3 regions of the Heyndrickxia sp. FSL W8-0423 genome follow, and region 2 is predicted to be linked to each of the others. Evidence: riboswitches for the same ligand, from Rfam matches in the RefSeq annotation. Region 2 holds a riboswitch; each other region holds the start of a gene.
What was found. A riboswitch is a leader RNA that binds a small molecule or an ion and turns the genes downstream of it on or off. The one in region 2 is predicted to bind thiamine pyrophosphate.
Positions count from the first base shown of each region.

Region 1: another riboswitch for thiamine pyrophosphate. It lies ahead of thiW (energy coupling factor transporter S component ThiW); the one in region 2 lies ahead of MKY81_RS06605 (YkoF family thiamine/hydroxymethylpyrimidine-binding protein).
Region 3: another riboswitch for thiamine pyrophosphate. It lies ahead of thiT (energy-coupled thiamine transporter ThiT); the one in region 2 lies ahead of MKY81_RS06605 (YkoF family thiamine/hydroxymethylpyrimidine-binding protein).

Region 1 is NZ_JBBPBE010000001.1:2,977,119-2,983,609, forward strand. Features, by position in the region: gene MKY81_RS15135 (ABC transporter permease) at 1-897, shown strand, start outside; RNA gene ssrS (6S RNA) at 1,017-1,212, shown strand; TPP riboswitch at 1,364-1,466, shown strand; TPP riboswitch at 1,526-1,626, shown strand; gene thiW (energy coupling factor transporter S component ThiW) at 1,740-2,261, shown strand; gene thiD (bifunctional hydroxymethylpyrimidine kinase/phosphomethylpyrimidine kinase) at 2,230-3,039, shown strand; gene thiM (hydroxyethylthiazole kinase) at 3,053-3,862, shown strand; gene thiE (thiamine phosphate synthase) at 3,852-4,457, shown strand; gene tenA (thiaminase II) at 4,497-5,186, shown strand; gene MKY81_RS15170 (hypothetical protein) at 5,274-5,438, opposite strand; gene MKY81_RS15175 (hypothetical protein) at 5,608-5,793, opposite strand; gene MKY81_RS15180 (amino acid ABC transporter substrate-binding protein) at 5,961-6,491, shown strand, end outside.
Region 2 is NZ_JBBPBE010000001.1:1,295,073-1,301,563, reverse strand. Features, by position in the region: gene MKY81_RS06620 (energy-coupling factor transporter transmembrane component T family protein) at 1-522, opposite strand, end outside; gene MKY81_RS06615 (ABC transporter ATP-binding protein) at 497-2,155, opposite strand; gene MKY81_RS06610 (ECF transporter S component) at 2,161-2,739, opposite strand; gene MKY81_RS06605 (YkoF family thiamine/hydroxymethylpyrimidine-binding protein) at 2,754-3,347, opposite strand; TPP riboswitch at 3,444-3,554, opposite strand; gene MKY81_RS06600 (amino acid permease) at 4,181-5,623, shown strand; gene MKY81_RS06595 (helix-turn-helix domain-containing protein) at 6,033-6,365, opposite strand; gene istB (IS21-like element helper ATPase IstB) at 6,413-6,491, opposite strand, start outside.
Region 3 is NZ_JBBPBE010000001.1:2,180,277-2,186,767, reverse strand. Features, by position in the region: gene MKY81_RS11070 (IS1182 family transposase) at 1-1,495, shown strand, start outside; gene thiT (energy-coupled thiamine transporter ThiT) at 1,596-2,171, opposite strand; TPP riboswitch at 2,307-2,411, opposite strand; gene MKY81_RS11060 (ATP-binding protein) at 2,622-3,728, shown strand; gene MKY81_RS11055 (hypothetical protein) at 3,791-4,042, opposite strand; partial or broken gene MKY81_RS21125 (YjcZ family sporulation protein) at 4,244-4,321, opposite strand; gene MKY81_RS11045 (GDSL-type esterase/lipase family protein) at 4,407-5,051, opposite strand; gene MKY81_RS11040 (serine hydrolase) at 5,223-6,011, opposite strand; gene MKY81_RS11035 (ABC transporter ATP-binding protein) at 6,014-6,491, opposite strand, start outside.

The sequences.
Region 1 (6,491 bases), 1.7 Mb from region 2:
TATTTAATCATCAGCGTAATTATGGTATTTTTTTTATTCGCAATATCAATAGTCGGTCCATTGTTTGCCCCACATAAATTAACAGACAGTATTACGATTTATCAATATGGGGAAAAAAATATGGCATTTCCACCGCTAGCCCCCTTTACATACAAAGAATATCCGTTAGGAACAGACAAATGGGGATACGATTTACTTACATTACTAATTTATGGTGCAAAATATACTGTCTTTATTTCAATTTCGATTGCCTTATTAAAAATTGCTCTTGGTTTAGGAATTGGATTATTTACAGGGATAATGAAAAAGAGGCTCCACATTTGGGAGTCATTTGAACATTCTTTATCGTATATTCCATCGTTTTTAATCATTTATTTCGTTTTGTGGCCGATTTCTTTTAATCCAACTATTAAGCCTATATCATTAATCGTATTATTTATCATCGTATCGACCATAATCGGATTTCCGAGTGTAGCCGCATCGATTCGGGAAAAAACGATACAAGTGTATCGCTTGCCTTTTATTGAAGCCGCCATTACGACAGGGTCTTCAAAATGGAAAATAATTAAGCGCCACATCATTCCACATTTAATAGAAGATATTGTTATATTATTTGTTCTCGAAATTGTTACCGCAATCACTGTGATGGGACAATTAGCATTATTTAATATTTTTATAGGAGGAACGAAGCTAGAAACCTCACCAACTTTATATCATTCGATTACGAAAGAATGGGCTGGTTTAGTAGGACAGGCAAGGGATCATTTGTGGGGAAATCAGTTCGTTCTTTTCATTCCATTAGTATGCTTACTGTTTGCGATTGTATCATTTCAACTTTTAGCCGTTGGATTAAAAAAACATTATAACCGCAGATATCAAACAAGTCAGTGGATTTAGACGACCATCCTTAATAATTGCAAAATAATATTGCAAAGGAATTCATAAAAATGAGGTAGTTTATTATTCCAGTAAATCATTTCACTTGAAAAAATGATAAAAATAAAGTAATATAACAATACAAGCTGCATTGTACGTATTGATAATAAAGTTTTAACCTTTAAGCTGTAACAGGGAGTTTTATATTGAAACTGGAATGACAAGCTTTCGCCTACATGGCATGGAAGACAAGCAAGAACGTTTCTGCAAACACCCACTTTGAGGAGTGGTGGTTTAAAACTTTCTTAATACTCATACGGCAAAGGCGGCCTTATAAATGACAACTTCCAAATCAGTTTCCAATCGGGAACTGGTTTTTTTATACAGAGAATAATGTATGGAATTATATAATAAGAACCAAATTTTAAAAAGGAAAATTATCCTTTCTTTTTATCTAATTTATGCTAACATATACATAAATGAATAATTTTATCGCTAGGGGAGTCTAAATAAGACTGAGACAGAGATGTTCTGGACCCTTTGAACTTGATCCAGTTTATGCTGGCGTAAGGAAGTGGGAGTAAGAGATATAATCAATTCTGCCCATCTAACTGCTTACGATGGGCTTTTTTGTGTACAATTTCATAATTTTTTCTGCTAGGGGAGCCATAGGCTGAGAGATATCATTGATTGAAACCCTTTGTACCTGATCCGGATTATACCGGCGTAGGGAAGCGGTCTAAATAGCTATTCTGTATTTTCTAGTTACAGTTGTTATTGCCGCTTTCTATTGAGGAAGGCGGTTTTTTTGTTGGAGAAAGAAAAGCTTCCTCACAAAAATCAAATGATGGAGGTGTGTAAAGATGAATAAGTTAAAAAAAATGACGATAACTGCAGTTATTATTGCGATAACTACTTTAATAAGTAATATCGTTTTTATCCCAGTGGGATTTGCAAAAATTTTCCCTATCCAACATATGGCTAATGTATTAACCGCTATCCTATTGGGTCCGTTTTATTCAATTGCACAAGCATTTATCGTGTCAATCATCCGAAATTTCACAGGAACCGGCTCCCTATTTGCTTTTCCCGGAAGTATGATTGGTGCATTTCTATCAGGCTATTTGTTTATGAAAACAAGAAAGCTTAGTTGGGCGTTTACGGGTGAAGTTATTGGAACTGGCATTCTTGGGGCACTCGCAGCATATCCAGTAGCAAGGCTACTATTAGGAAAGAATGTAGCTTTATTTGGATTTATCCCTTCATTTATAGTTAGTTCCTTTGCAGGAGCACTAATTGCCATATTTTTAATGAAAGTATTATTACGAAATCAAACGTTTGGAGGAATCATTCATGAAAACAGCACTTACAATCGCAGGATCTGATTCAGGAGGTGGAGCTGGGATCCAAGCAGATATTAAAACATTTTCTTCCTTAGGTGTGTTTGGAATGTCGGTTATTACTGCAGTTACCGCCCAAAACACAATGGAAGTAAAATCTGTACAAATGATTGATTCACAAATAATCAGTGATCAAATATCTGCTATTTTCGACGACATTCATGTTGATGCAGTTAAAATTGGAATGCTCGGAACAAAAGAAAATATTGATGTGGTTGCAAAGGAATTGAATATATACCGTACAGAGCATATCATCCTCGATCCAGTCATGATATCAAAAGGTGGTCACCATTTATTACAGCAAAATGCGATAGATGCGTTAAAAGAAAAATTGCTTCCAATGGTGACATTAATTACACCTAATATACCTGAGGCTGAAAGTTTAACAGACAGAAAGATTTGTACGATTGAAGACATGTATACTGCCTGCCTCAAATTACAGGAACTCGGTGCCAATAAAATTTTATTAAAAGGTGGCCATTTAGAAGGGGATCCAAATGATTTATTTTTTGACGGACATCACTTTACATGGTTGCCAGGGAAGAGAATTCATACGAAAAATGTTCATGGAACAGGGTGTACGTTATCTTCAGCTATCACCGCTTTTGTTGCTCAGGAAGAAACCCTGTTGAGTGCAGTTAAGAAAGCAAAAGATTATATTACAATAGCAATTCAACATAGCTTAGAACTTGGCAGTGGACATGGTCCAACAAATCATTTTTACCATTTATATGAACGTGCTGGACTAGTAGACAATAAATAGCGGAGGGATTCCAATGGAAATTTCAAAAATGACACGGTTAATTTCATTAGTAAAAGAAAAAAAACCACTTATTCACCATATGACAAATGTGGTAACTATAAATGATTGTGCTAATGTCACACTTGCAATCGGAGCTTCACCAGTAATGGCTACAGAGATTAAAGAAGTGGAAGATATGATTCAACTAGCTGATGCACTAATTATCAATTTAGGAACGATTCATGATGTTGTTTTCGAATCTATGCTACATGCAGGGATTGCTGCTAATAAGAAAGGAATTCCAGTTATATTGGATCCTGTCGGTGTTGGCGCAACAAGTTATCGAACAGAACGATCTATGGAACTATTAGAAAAAGTAAAGATGGCTATCATCCGTGGGAATAGCAGTGAAATACATACATTAATTGGTGGTACAGGTGGAACAAAAGGAGTCGACGCGGGTGAAGGATCTGTACCATCGATTGAAATAGCTCAGCAAGCTGCCAACGCTTTCCAATGTGTTATTGGCATAAGCGGCAAAGTAGACGTTGTATCAAACGGAAGTAAGAACTATTATCTATCAAATGGGGATGAAAGATTAACAAGAATAACAGGAACAGGATGTATGTCTACTTCACTCATAGGCAGTTTTTCTGGCGTAACATCTGATTATTTAGGTGCCGCCATCACGGGAATGTCAATTATGTCACTTTCAGGGGAACGTGCAACGAAACACTTGGCAACAGATGGAGGAATTGGAACATATAAAATAAAGCTGATGGATGAAATCTATCGAATGAATGAGGAAGTTTTTGCTAAAGAGGTGAAAATTCATGAATGTTAATTACAATCTTTATTTAGTTACCGATGAACGAACCCCAATAGGCGAACTTTTATCAATTGTTGAAGAAGCTGTGCAAGGTGGTGTGACCATCGTTCAACTTCGTGAAAAGAATAGCGATGGACTCACATTTTATAAAAAAGCAAAACATTTAAAAGCGTTGTTAAAAAGCTATCAAGTGCCTCTAATTATAAATGATCGTGTAGATATTGCGTTAGCGGTAGGAGCTGATGGTATACATGTTGGTCAAGACGATATACCGCTTTCTGCCTTAAAGCGAATAGTTCCCAAGTCAATGATTATTGGTGTGTCTACGCAAACAATCGAGCAGGCCCAATTAGCTGAAAAAATTGGAGCTGATTATATTGGAATAGGGTCTGCTTTTCCAACTAAAACAAAACAAGATGCAACTGTGTTATCTATGGAAACCTTAAAAGCAATTAAAGATTCTGTAAATATACCAGCTGTAGCAATCGGAGGAATAACATTAGATAATTTTCATCAATTAAAAGAAATAAATTTTTCTGGAATTGCGGTAGTTTCTGCAATTATGAAGGCAAAAAACCCAAAGGAAGCAGCGAAAAAACTTTTTCAGTAAAAAAATAAATTTGCAATGTGCAAAATAGAGAGGGAGAATATGACAATGACGCAAGGGAAGCTATTTACCGATCGATTATATAGAAATGCTCAACCCATTTGGAATAAAAATCATCAACATCCATTTGTTCAAGGTATTGGTGACGGCTCTTTACCAATTGAACTTTTTGCTTATTATATGAAACAGGATTATGTGTATTTAATTGAGTATTCGAAGTTATTTGCAATAGGTACTCAAAAAGCAAAAGATTTACAAACAATGCAAAAATTTTCCCACTCATTACACTCAATTCTACATTTTGAAATGGACTTGCATAGAAAATATGCTAAAGAATTTGGGATATCTGAAGAGGAATTAGAACAGGTAAAACCAACACCTATAAATCTAGCTTATACAAATTATATGGTAAACGTATCACTAAATGGGTCATTAGCGGAAGTAGTTTCTTGTTTGCTTCCTTGTGCATGGGATTATTGGGAGATTGGTAAGCTTTTAAAAAAACAGCATCACCATCAAATAAAATCAAATCCGTATTCACATTGGATAGAAACTTATTCATCAGATGAGTTTGGATCGGTTGCCCTTTGGTTAATCAAGTTAATGAATCAATTAACTGAAGGAACTCGGGAACATGAACTGGTATCCTTAGAGAAACATTTTCAAATGACATCTCGCTTTGAATATATGTTCTGGGATATGGTCTATCACCAAGAAGAATGGCCATTATAAAGTTGTATTGTATGTATTTTTAATTCGTTAAAAAAGTTGAATTTATGTTTAACATTGATATGAAACAGCTAGGGGATAACCCCTAGCTTATTTTAGTTCTCTTCCTGTTGCTCCAATTGCTTTATCGGTATTTGATTGATTATTATATTCCGGATCTGGATTTAATTGTTTTTGGTCCGTATCCTTTCCGAGATAACTCGACTTATGCTTTTCTTGTAGTTTATGAAATTTTTCGAAATTTTGATTAACCAAAGTTTGTCCCTCCTTTTGATTTATTTTCCTTTGATATGTAAAAAAGTATGTAAGTTAAATAAGATAAAAAAAAGTGGGACATCCCACTTTTTCAAGTAATGAAAAATATATTGATAAGTCCGTATAAAAAGAAGCTTGGGCACCCTCCATATTTTATGAAGGAAAAGGTTTATACATTCAGTTTTCCTAGTAAAGCCATAATTGCTTTAACAATTAAGACGATAGCGAACAGAATAACGGCACCTGCTCCAATGAATTCAACTACTGTAGCTAATGTCCCCGTAACCACACCAAGCAGACTTAAGCCAAGTAACGCAAATCCTGCAAGTATTGTAGCTAAAAACAATTGAACCATAGTTAACCACCTCCTTGTCATATTATATGTACAAACAAAAATAAGTGTGATTTTTAGAAGTAAAATTAATGATTGAACATACTTCATAATAGGCAAGATGCATATCCCTTTTTGCATAGGGCAAAACTACGAGAATAAATGATAAATACAAAAATGAGGGATGCTTGATGAAAAAATTACTATTTACACTCATAATTTTAACCTTTGCAATAATTACAAGTTCTTGTGGGACAAACAATGATAATAAAAACGAGCAAAAAAACCTTTATGACAAAATTAAAGACAAAGGAGTCGTAAACATTGGAACGGAAGGGACCTATTCACCATTTACCTATCATGACCAATCTGGAAAGCTTACAGGTTTTGATATCGACATTGCAAATGAGGTATTTAAACGATTAAAGATAAAACCTAAATATATTGAAACAAAATGGGACGGTATGATTGCAGGGTTAGATGCGAAACGTTATGACTTAGTTGCCAATGAAGTAGCTGTTCGAACGGATCGATTGAAAAAATATGATATGTCAGATCCATATATCGTCTCGAAAGCTGTTTTAATTGTAGGAAAAGATAATCATGACATAAAAACGTTAAATGACTTAAAAGGAAAAAAAGTAGGGCAGTCATTAGATAGTAATTATCGAAAAATTGCAGAAGACCATGGTGCAACAAATACGGTTGTAGATGGATTCAAT
Region 2 (6,491 bases):
CCAATGAACGCCTCGAATTCGATGGGCATTTCTAATAATCGTAAATTCATCCTTTAATAAAGGTAAAAACTGATAGCCTGCTAAAATTCCGTAGGCAAGCTTAGGGGGAAGTTTACATTGTTGAATCAGACTTAACATAAATTTAGTTGTATCTGTTGTTAATATAAACATTAAAGACAAGGCAGCAAAACAAAGAACACGTAATCCAAGTGCCAGTCCAGTATTCAGTCCGTAATCAGTAATCTCAAAAGGACCTAATTTAGCATAAGTGACGAAACTAGTATTACTTGGTGGATTCGAAAATATTGTTGTTGTCCACACATACCCAAAGGCAATGATAAAAAACGGTACAAATCGTATACACCATTTTTTCATCCCTACTTTACCAAAAAGAAATGTGATTAAGACCGTAAAAGACAAGTAAAGCAACGGAGTTAAAGGGTCAAATACAAAAGCTAAAAGGACAACAGAGACCAAAACGACAATTGCTTTTATACTAGGATTTAGTAACTGAAGCCGCAATTGGTTCACCCCTTATCCCATATGTATTCCAAATTGAATATAATAATGGATTTTCAAGGTTTGCTTTCTCCACAATTTCACTATTTTCTAAAAATAGCTCATGAGGTGTTCCTTGAAACACTACTTCCCCTTCGAAAAGAACGATGACTTGATGAGCAAATTTCGCCACAATTTCCATATCATGAGTCACCATCAACGCCGTCATCCCAATGTTCACTCTCGATTGAATAATTTTCATCATTTCATTCGTCGCTTTCTCATCCTGTCCAAAGGTTGGCTCATCTAAAATAAGGAATTCCCGTTCATCCACTAGCATCGTAGCTACACTTAAGCGCCGCTTTTGCCCTTGACTTAATATGAAGGGATTATGATCCTTTAACCGAAGTAAACGAAAATCTGAAAGAATATTAGCTACCTTAGAATCGATATCTTCTATTTTTTTCATTCTTGGACCAAAGGCTACTTCATCAAATACTGTATCCGCTATAAATTGATGCTCCGGATTTTGAAAAACGTAACCAATTGAATCCAACCTCACCTTTTCATCCAAATCTTTGAACAATTTATTCCCATAGAAAATCTCCCCTTGCTGTTCCTTAAGAAGTCCCGCCAACATCAAAGTTAATGTAGATTTACCCGCACCATTCGGACCTACAATCGCTGTCCATTCACCCTTATTTATTGATAAATGGATATTTTTTAAAATTTGTTTCTCCCCCCGGGAAAAGGAAACGTGTTTCATTTGGATTAACGGCGGTGTTGGGAAATCATTTACTGCCTGTAATGGAAAAGAAGTGTCTACCTCATCTAACTCTTCCATTAATTCATCCACTGTTAATGGATAAAAGTTTTCTCGCACCTGTTGACCGAATAGTGTCACCTTTGGGAGGCATATTCCAAGATCTTTCATATCATCAAAATGATGAACCAATCCTTTTTTCAATGAACCATCGTACATTAGTTGTCCGGATTGTGTAAAAACAAGGGTGCGATCAATAAAAGGAACCCAATAATCAAGTTTATGCTCTATGACGATGAGAGAAAAATTCATTTCTCTTTGCAATCTATCAATCGTTTCAGCAAAATCTTTTGTTGCCACCGGATCGAGCAAAGCAGTAGGTTCATCTAAAATCATCAATTCGGGTTCCATTGCCATCACACATGCAAGTGCCAGCTTTTGCTTCATTCCACCTGATAGGGTAGAAATATGAGCTTGTCTATACTTCTCTAAACCAACTAATGAAAGAGACCATTCTATTTTTCGTATCATTTCTTCTTTAGGTAATTTTATATTTTCTAAGCCGAATGCGATTTCATCCTCTACAGTGAGCATACAAAATTGGGAATCAGGATCTTGAAATACGACGCCAATTCGGCTGCTTAATTGTCCTGGTTTATAAGACTGAATCTCTTTCCCAGCATATTTAATACTCCCAGTCCTGTCCCCTTCAATTGAATTTGGAATCAGCCCGTTTAAACAAAGTGCTAACGAACTTTTGCCGGAGCCACTTGGTCCTAATAATAGAAGTTTTTCACCTTTATTTATGGAAAAGGAGATATTGTTTATAATCGATTGCTCCTCATAAGATAATGAAAGATTCCTAACTTCTAATAAAGGTTCCCGTATCTCCATTTCAATCACGCTACTTTTCTCTTTTTCATCTCTTTGCCTAATGGCATTCCATTAAGCACTCCTGTTTTTGCCAATCCTTCACTTATATACTTACCTAATAATCCCGCAAGGAGCGCACCAGAAACCATTCGTATCGCTAGCATGGATAAAACATACGATGGTGATAGTGTTGCAAATCCAGAGATAAAATACCCCCAAGCAAAACTAAATATCGCTGAACCAACTCCGGCAAGCATTAACACCCATGTTGAATAACGCTTCCAGCCAGTTGCGGCAAACACAACCTCAGCCCCTAAACCTTGGATCATTCCAGAGATTAATAGTCTTGGACCAACTGCATTCCCTATTAAAATTTCCACAAATGCGGCGATCGTTTCCGCCAAAACTGCTGCACCTGGCTTGCGAATAATATTTGCAACAATGATAGAAACGATAAACCATATCCCAAATATCGGTTCATAACCGATCGGTCCGACTAACCCAAAGAAAATATTCCCTACTTGGGTAAATAATAAATATACGATGGCAAAGACAATTCCTAACACTGACATCACAACAATTTCCCGCAGACTCCATTTAGACATCACTTTTTCCCTCCTTATTTCTTTTTCCTCGAAGGACTATTCGCCGAAATATTGACTGTCATTGTTACGTGCTTAACTTTTTCCTGAGTATAATTAAATGCATGCTCGAGTGTTGTAAACACATCATGCGCATCGCCGTCCAATCTGCTGGCATAGTGAATTCCTCCAGTAAATGTGTTTTGTTGTTTGGCGATATCCACAACATCTGCAATGATTTGCATATAGTTTTCATTATTCATCGGATATAATGCAAATTGGGTAGGTGCTTCAAGATGAATATTTTCAACTTTTTCCTTATTCATCCGAATATCGTCCTCGGACATATACACGTCTCCATCTGAATCCCCTGGACATCCTATTGAAAATGTTCCATTTAGTACTACATGTTTTTCAGTATTAGCCGCAATTAAATAGATAGCTTTTGCAACGTCAAACACATGCTCCATTTTCCCACGGATTACTGTACTAATATCATCCGTTTTCACCCATACTTTAGTGGTGTCGACCCGTTGAAGCGTAGATAAAATAATATCTACAAATTCATCCGCCATCGGATAAAGGGAAAAACGAAAACCTACAATTCTACTTGTTCCACATACTTCTGTCATAACCATTCTCCTCTCTTTTTTTGGAGAATAAAAAAACTGCATCTCTTGGAAGATGCAGTAGTATACGAATAGATGCAAATCAATGAATGATTTTACACCAATACTACTACACTTCCCCACGCTAGTATTATCTAGATCGGGTAATAAGGGATCGGAACGCACTTCCACGTTCACATCTCAGCTTTTTCAGCACCCCTAGTGTAGATAGGTCATATGCAGTTTTATTATTCGCCCTTATCATACATGACAAAAAATCATGTGTAAAGTTACTTTAGCATTATTTGTTTATTCTCAGCATACCAAACTATTCTAGGAAAATATCCATAATGCAATTTCATTCAACAAAGTGATAAAATATACAACTTTCTATTTCCATTCTTTCCGGTTTATGATATCTTTATATAGTTATTAATATAATTTTTTATTTATAAATATCCATTAATTTTATTCGAAGTTGATTGGAGCGGAAGGTGCTCGCTTTCCGCGGGCGGTTCGGGAGCCTGTTTAGCTCCGGCGGCTATCGACTAGCGAACTTCCGGTCACCTCCCTACGATAAGTCATCATCGATTCGTCCTTTAGGACTCATCGTGATTCCTTTATCTCAGTCGCTGCCCTCCAGTTCGTACGTCGATAAGCAAGCCGCCTATGCTTTTCGAACTCCTCGGCGCTTATCGCGCCTGCGGGGTCTCCAGTATACCGTTTTTCCCGCAGGAGTCTCGCACCTTCCGCTCCAATCAACAAGACGTCAAAATCAAGATTGAACTTTAAACAAAGCCATTAGTTTAAACATGGTTATTTTAAGGGTATGAATGGATTACGGAGGGTTTATATAGATGGAGAATCAAAATGGAGGATTACAACGTAGTTTAAAAGCACGACATTTGACGATGATTTCATTAGGTGGATCCATTGGTACCGGGCTGTTTCTAGGAAGCGGATCTGCTATTTACCAAGCAGGACCAGGCGGCGCACTGCTTGCCTATATGATAATTGGTGTCATGGTGTATTTTATTATGACGAGCCTTGGTGAACTAGCTTCTTTCATGCCAACAAGTGGGGCATTTAGCACCTATGCTACCCGCTTTATTGATCCAGCACTTGGATTTGCATTAGGGTGGAACTATTGGTACAGCTGGGCGATCACACTTGCGGCAGAACTTTCCGCATCAACATTAGTCATGAAATTTTGGTTCCCAGATAGTCCATCATGGTTATGGAGCGGACTTTTTATCTTGATTATTTTTGGACTGAATATTCTCTCTGTTAAAGGCTATGGCGAGGGTGAGTATTGGTTCTCTTTCATTAAAGTTGCTACCATCATTATTTTCATTATCGTAGGTATTTTAATGATTTTAGGTATTATGAAAGGCGATGCCATTGGCTTTAAAAACTTCTCAATTGGGGACGCTCCCTTTCACGGTGGCCTACTAGCAGTTATTGGTGTGTTTCTTACCGCAGGATTTTCTTTTCAAGGAACAGAAATTGTCGGTGTAGCTGCAGGTGAAAGTGAAAATCCGAGAGAAAATGTGCCTAAAGCAATCAAAAGTGTATTTTGGAGAATTCTTTTATTTTATGTACTTGCAATTCTCGTTATAGGTTTAATTATTCCTTATACAACAAAAACCCTGCAAAGCGAAGACATCATGGTCAGTCCGTTTACGTTAGTGTTCAAAAAGGCCGGACTCGCATTTGCCGCATCATTAATGAATGCAGTCATCTTAACAGCCGTTCTATCAGCTGGAAACTCAAGTCTTTATGCATCTACAAGAATTTTATATGCTTTGGCAAAAGAAGGACAAGCTCCTAGGTTTTTTGGTAAATTAAATAAGCGTGGAGTTCCAGTCGCCGCTCTTATTGCGACAACTTTAGTGGGAATGCTCGCATTTCTAGCATCAGCTTTTGGTGATGGAGCGATTTACATGTGGCTGTTAAACGCTGCAGGGATTACTGGTTTCATTTTTTGGCTCGGTATTGCTGCCAGTCATTATCGGTTTAGGAAGGCTTATATCGCTCAAGGACATGCACTTGAAAAGCTTCCATACCGTGCAAAACTATATCCGTTCGGTCCAATTCTCGCTTTTGTCGTTGGATTAGTTGTCATACTAGCCCAAGACTATCAAGCATTTCTTGGTGATAAAATAAATTGGATGGATCTGATCGCCGCTTATCTCGGTATCCCATTATTTATCGTTATGTGGTTAGGATTTAAATTTATTAAGAAAACAAAAGTGGTTCCTTTGAAGGAATGTAAGATTGATATGGATGAGTTTAAGTGAACTACTGTATAGGCATTTTTGTATAAAAATGCCGTGGTAAACATAACCTTTGTAAAAAACAGGTTATTCAATGTTGGTAATTAGCCTGTCCTAACGCCCTAGACTTTGAGAGGCAAGAAGCCGATCAAGGTCTAGGGCGTTTTGAATAAAGTTTATTGTTGTTATGCATTGCATCGACTATATGATAATTCTTTTATTAGTTGTTCGGCTCTGTTATCTTAACAATCGATATGATAGGATTTCGGTATCGAATAATAAACCATCCATATCAAATATAATAAGCTGGATTTGCTTCATATAGGCTATCTCCTTTTCTATCCATTTTCAATAAATTTTGTCCATAATACTATATCTTCAAGAATTATGTTGTTAAATTATGAACTTCATTTTCCGACTAAATATTTTCGTATCATTTTTTACTTTTTCTATATTGATTCGGTGTTATCCCCACTTGTTTTTTAAAAAGTCTACAATAATAGGAAAGTTGCGAAATTCCACATTGTTCCGCAATTCGTTCTATTGACCAATCAGTATAGATTAAAAAGGCTTTTGATTGTTCAATACGGATGCGATTTAAATACTCAATTGGTCCATATCCAAACACTTGAACCATGCAACGTGCAATAAATTTTAAAACTTCAATTTCATCCTGATTTACGGTTTTCTCATAGTAGTATTTATCGGTTCGTTCAAATCCATTTTGCTTTGCAAGTTCCGTGTGTTTTGCAAGTAAAAAGTACATAAAAGTGCAATAAAAAATACATAAGCTTGCCAGCCTAATTTTAGTAATTATTTTTGTCGTGAAAGTGCGTGTGTAACTCTGTAACTATCTCCTGTAAAACTTAAAATATGTGCGTGATGAATAACT
Region 3 (6,491 bases), 890 kb from region 2:
CCATGTTCATCATTTAGTTGAAAGTATCCCTCATGAAGCGTTCGAACCATTTCAGAGAAATGATGGCTGTCCTGCCTACCATCCACGCATGATGCTTAAAATTATCTTATGTGCCTACACGCAATCTGTTTTTTCAGGGCGAAAAATTGAAGCCCTATTAAAAGACAGTATCCGTATGATGTGGCTAGCTCAAGGGCATGAACCAAGCTACCGAACAATCAACCGATTCCGTGTTCAACCAGAAGTGAAAAATTTAATTCGCCAATGTTTCGTCCAATTCCGTTGCCAATTAATTGAAGAAAAACTGATCGATCAAGAAGCAATTTTTATCGATGGTACAAAGATTGAAGCGAATGCAAATAAATTTACGTTTGTCTGGAAGAAGTCGATTGAGAAGTATCATCAAAGTTTAATTGAAAAGTCAAACCAGCTATATGATGAGCTTCTTGAGAATGAAATCATACCTGAAATCGAACGTGAAAGCGATGAACAGTTATCATTGGAAGAGCTCGCTCAATTGGTTCAAAAAGTGGATGATGTCGTAAACGAGTATGATAAACAAATTGAAGCATCATCGGATGTTCCAGAACGAAAAGCTTTAAGAAATGAACGCAAATATCCGAAAAAAGTGCGTAAACAGTTGATTGATTTTATCGTACGAAAACAGAAATACCAACGAGACCTTGAAATCTTTGGTACACGTAATAGCTATTCTAAAACAGATCCAGATGCGACATTTATGCGAATGAAAGATGATTATATGAAAAATGGACAATTGAAGGCTGGTTATAATACACAAATCGCAACGGAAGGTCAATATGCGCTTGCCTATGGATTATTCTCAAACCCAACAGACACACGTACGTTAATTCCCTTTCTAGATGAGATTGAGCAGGATTATTTCGAGTTACCGGAACACATCGTCACAGATGCAAGTTATGGTAGTGAAGAAAATTATAATGATATCCTTTTGAACAGAAAACGTGAAGCACTTATTCCTTATACGCTGTATATGAAGGAAAAAAAGAAAACCTACAAACAAAACCTATTCAATCCAGACAACTGGCCGTACGATGAAGAAACAGATACCTATACATGTCCAAACCAGAAACATCTTACATTTCACGATTATTCTGTCCGTACTGATCGTACAGGATTCCAACGGAAGTTTAAAATCTATGAGTGCGAAGACTGTTTGGGCTGCCCGTTCCGCCCCTCCTGTACCAAAGCAAAAGAAGGCAACAATCGAAAACGAATGGTGAATGAAAAATGGGAACAACAAAAAGAATATGTAAGAGCGAAGCTTTCAGAAGAGAAAACGAGTGCCATCTATCGAAAACGCAAAATCGATGTGGAACCAGTTTTTGGATTCTTGAAGGCTAATTTGCGTTTCACACGATTTTCCGTACGAGGAAAATCAAAGGTAGAAAATGAAATGGGCTTTGCATTAATGGCAGTGAATTTAAGAAAATACACTGCCCAACAACTAAGATAATAGAAGAATTACACGCAAAAAAAGAAAAAGGTGAATTTGAGTACACTCAAATTCACCTTTTTCACTAATTGAAGCTAGTTATGTCCCAGCCTCTTTAACTTTATTTTTTGATTTGGACAAGTCTTGGAGCAATAAATAAGATCATGACAACAAGTACTGAGCTTAAGACAAAATTGATCGACATATATGTTCCATTATAAATCAATGAATATAATGCAACCGGTTGTCCTTTCGGTGCATACGAACCGAAAAAGACAATACCTGTGTAGAAATGGGCAAGGAAACGTAATAAACTACCAAGAAAAACACCTAAGACAGTGTATGTAGTCCATTTTCCGATATTTCCATTTTCTATAGATGTTTTGATTTGCTTTGCAAAAATACCTGCTAAACCAATCACTGTAAAGGCGACAAAATAGTCGACAATCCCTTGTACCGGATGATAAAATACTGAAAATCCTGTTACAACTTGTAGCGTACCTAATATAAATCCAGTTAACAACCCGCCTTTTAAGCCCCAACGATAAGCCATTAAAAATATCGGTATCATAGCTAATGAAACGGATCCGCCTTCTGGCCAAATAGCCTTACAAATAAATGCTGAAACAAGGTCAAGCAAGTAAGCAAGTGCTCCGAGAACAGCAACTTCTACTAAAAACAATGTTTTTTTATTCATCTTATATTCCCTTCCTTTCTTTTCGTCTGAAGAGTGACTATGAAGGCTCGGAGGGAATGTAAAAACAACTGTATTGCGTTTTTTACACAAAAAAAGCAATACAGGACGGTTTAAGGAAATCGCTGCATTGCTTTCTATTCCATCAAACCACAGTCCCTGCGCTAGCATTATCTAACAGGTTCATAGGGTCAGAACTCATACGTTCACTCTCAGCCGATTTAGGCTCCCCTTGTGGGATTATATTTATTTAATAATACTAATTAACTATACTATTTTTTAATACCGTTTACAACTGATTTATCCATATTCTTAAAGATATTTATATGCTATTTTATGAAACTATAAGTACATTTATATAACTTTAACTTGGTATTATTTAAATATTTTGATATATTTTAGATGAAGAAATTTTTGCTAATTGTTATTTTGAAGAAAAGGGAGGTGAAAAAAATGATACCGCTTAGACAAGATATCGTTGCATTTTTTGATAAAAATATTGATAAAATTGTTGCGATTTGGAATGAACAATTGATAAACTCCAAGTCAAATCCTTTAAAATCCAAATTTTTCAATAAAGATACTTGTCATGATTTTCTTATTCAATCATTGTCAATATCGAAGGAAAAATTGGAGCACTTTTTAAAATCCCTTGCATCTAACTTTGCTAAAGAAAAACTTGATCAAAATATTGATTTAGGTGAAGTTACATATAATTTAAGTATTGGTAAATCAATAACTACTAAGTTTTTATACAATAATTATTTAAATGTAAACGATGTCAATGCCTATATTGACAAAATTAATTATGCTTTTGACAAATTATTGTTTTATGTTGTTACATATTATTCAAATGTTAAAGATCAAATCATTGATAAAAAAAATGAATACATAAATACAACACATCATGAACGTTTAACACTTTTAGGACAAATGACATCTAGCTTCGTTCATGAATTTCGTAATCCATTAACTTCTATTCATGGATTTGTGCAATTATTGCGTTCTGAAAATCCACAATTGCCTTATTTGGATATTATCTCTAACGAAATTGAGCAATTAAAATTTAATATCTCTCAATTTCTTATGCTATCAAAAAAAGAAATTGTGTCAATTGAAATGACCTCTTTTTCATTAAATGATTTAATTGAAGAAGTCTTATCCTTTTTGTATCCTCGTATTTTAGAAGTAAATGTTGATATCCAAAAACATTATTTGCATGAAATTAGCATTCATGGCTTTAAAGATGAAATAAGACAGGTACTTATTAATATTATTTTTAATGCGGTTGATGTACTGAAAAGCGTGAAGAATCCGATTATCCAAATTGAATTGGATATTACTGAAAACTCCGTTATTATAGACATAAGTAATAACGGACCAAAAATACCGGAAGAAATGGTTGACACTATTTTCGAGCCTTTCGTTACAACGAAGAAGAGCGGAACAGGGCTTGGTTTGTATGTTTCCAAAAATATACTTGAAAAACACGGTGGAACTTTAACTTGTCAATCTAATGACGATTGGACAACTTTTACAATAATCTTTCCAATATTATAAAAGGATGTATTCGTTGAAAAAGACTCCCTTTAAAATAGGAGTCTTTTTCAAAAGACAACGGCCTACCAGAAAAACCAAGGAAGAAGCGCTAAGCCAACTATGGCACCAAGTGCGACACCCCAGCCAAAGCCGCCCCAGCCCCAACCCCAACCATAACCGTATCCTCCATAATTCCTTTGTGGGAGTGGGCGTAAATAAACCATTCGATTATCAACTCGATGAATGATTCCTCTGTGCACTCTTCCATCACGCGTTCTTATTTCAACGGGCTTTCCAATATTTCTTGAACAAATATGGTAATGTGAAGCAGACATGTACTATTCACCTCCAAATATCCTTCCACACCATTTTATGGTCAAGTCACTTAATTGGAGTGGGACAATGGAGTAGGTTAAACGTTTGATTATATATAGAAAAGCGAAAGCGCCTTGGTCAGCCCCGACAAGCAAATGTTTTTCTTTTCTTAAAATAGGAAAAGTCCAGTCTTAAAAAAGACCGGACTTCTTTATTTTAACCTAATAAACATATGCTGCTCCTACAATGATAAGTAAGATGAACAATACTACGATTAATGCAAATCCTCGGCCTGCACCCCAGCCGACACCGTAGCCATATCCACCTACTGGATAACCACAACCGCCATACCACATAAGCTTCTCACCTCCTTTTCAAGTGAATTTATCCATCTTGTTCTCCTCTAATAGAGTCATAGCCAATTTCATGTAGCCGATTTGCAATTTCAATATGTCCTAAATGGTTTGGATATAAATTGTCACTAGTACACCAATTGTCCAATTTATCTTGTAAATGTTGCTGGAGATTTATCGTTTTTAAACATCGTCGATTTGCCCTACATTCAATATAGCGATTTATACGCTGTACCCATTTATCTGCTAAAGGATCATTAGGATACGGATTGTGCAAACCGAGAATAATAAGCATGTAGTTATCTTCTTGTTCCTCTTTCAAATCGCGTATCCCACGAATGATGTCATCAATTGTACTTCTACATTTTCTTGACTCATGAATAAACTCTTCTTCATTGCCCGTTTCATCATATTTTTTCTTTGCTGTTTGTAAATCTTGGTGTCCGGCAGATAAAACAATCATGTCACTTTGTTTAATGCTTCTCATTATATTTGGATCACTCAATGATTGGAGGATATCATTGGCATGATTATTTGCCGCTGCTACATTTGTAACAAACACCCTTTCTCTTAAATTCCGTTCTGCAAGACGTGCATGTCGATGTACAAAACTTGGAGATAAAAATGGTGCACCATGCCCTGCACATAGTCCGTCACCGATCGCGAGATATCTCATGTCACCCCTCCCTACCCATCAAAAGATAAATCCTTATTTATATTTATTCAGCTCTTTATATGTGGTAACTGTCCATATTAAAAATGGGCTTTCGTCTATAAACGAGAAAACAATTTAGAAAATTACGAAATAAAATAGTGTATCATAAAATGATACACTATTCCTGTATTGTTATTGAATTAAATAGTCATATACAGCCTTGCCGGTCCGAGCAATAATTTGTTTTCCCTCATACTGATTTTCTAATTGATCGATTAATACTGCCATAAATACTTGATCGTCATTATGCCTAATAATTGCAACATCATGTTCAACACCGGGAATTTCCCCTGTTTTATTAGCAACAAATACATGATCCGAATCCATCATTGCAGGTAATTTATCTTGAAATTGCTGTCCAGAAAGGATATTCAATATTTCATACGTACTCTTTGAAGTAAGGAATTGATTTTCCACGATTTCTTTTAGGAATATTACCATATCGGATGCAGAAGTAACATTATCTAGCCCCATATCCCTGGCCACATAATCCATTAATCTTCTTTCTAGTCTTGTATGATTGCATCCTATTTGTTTATTAAAATAATTAATCGTTTCCTGACCGACTAGATCAATCATCATATTTGTTGCCGTATTATCCGAAACGATAATCATTAATGTCAAAAGGTCTTTAACGGATAAAAGAGTTCCTTCTGTTAAATATTGAATAACACCTGATCCTCCCACTTTATGCTCAGGTTTCACCTCTATTTTCTCTTCTAAATCAATTTTCCCTAACTCCGCTTGCTGAAATGCAGCCATAATAATCGGAATTTTTATTAAGCTAGCAGAAGACATTTCGCGTTTACTATTTTTACTAATTATCGTCTCTTCGTTTATTTCTACGACTATGCTTACAATGCCTAACGATTGTTCGATAATCCCATCGATTTGTTTTCTTAAGCTTGCTACACTTCTCATTATCATGATCCCTTCGTAAGTAGTGCTTCTTTATTCATTCCGGGGTGATTATTGTATAAGTGACAAGCGACAAAATGTTCTTCTTCTATTTCTCTCCACTCCGGAATTTTCGATTGGCATATATCACTTGCTGCGGGACATCTCGTTCTAAATACACACCCACTCGGAGGATTTATTGGACTTGGTATTTCTCCTTTTAAAATAATTCTTTCACGCTTATCTTCAATTTCCGGGTCGGGTATTGGGATGGCTGAAAGTAATGCCTGCGTATATGGATGAAGTGGATTTTTATATAAATTACTGCTACTTGTTAATTCAACTAAATGTCCAAGATACATGACACCTATGCGATCACTAATATGCTTGACCATTGATAAATCATGGGCAATGAATAGGAAAGTAAGCTTTTTCTCTTTCTGAAGCTTTTTTAATAGATTTACAACTTGAGCTTGAACGGAAACATCTAAAGCGGAAATCGGT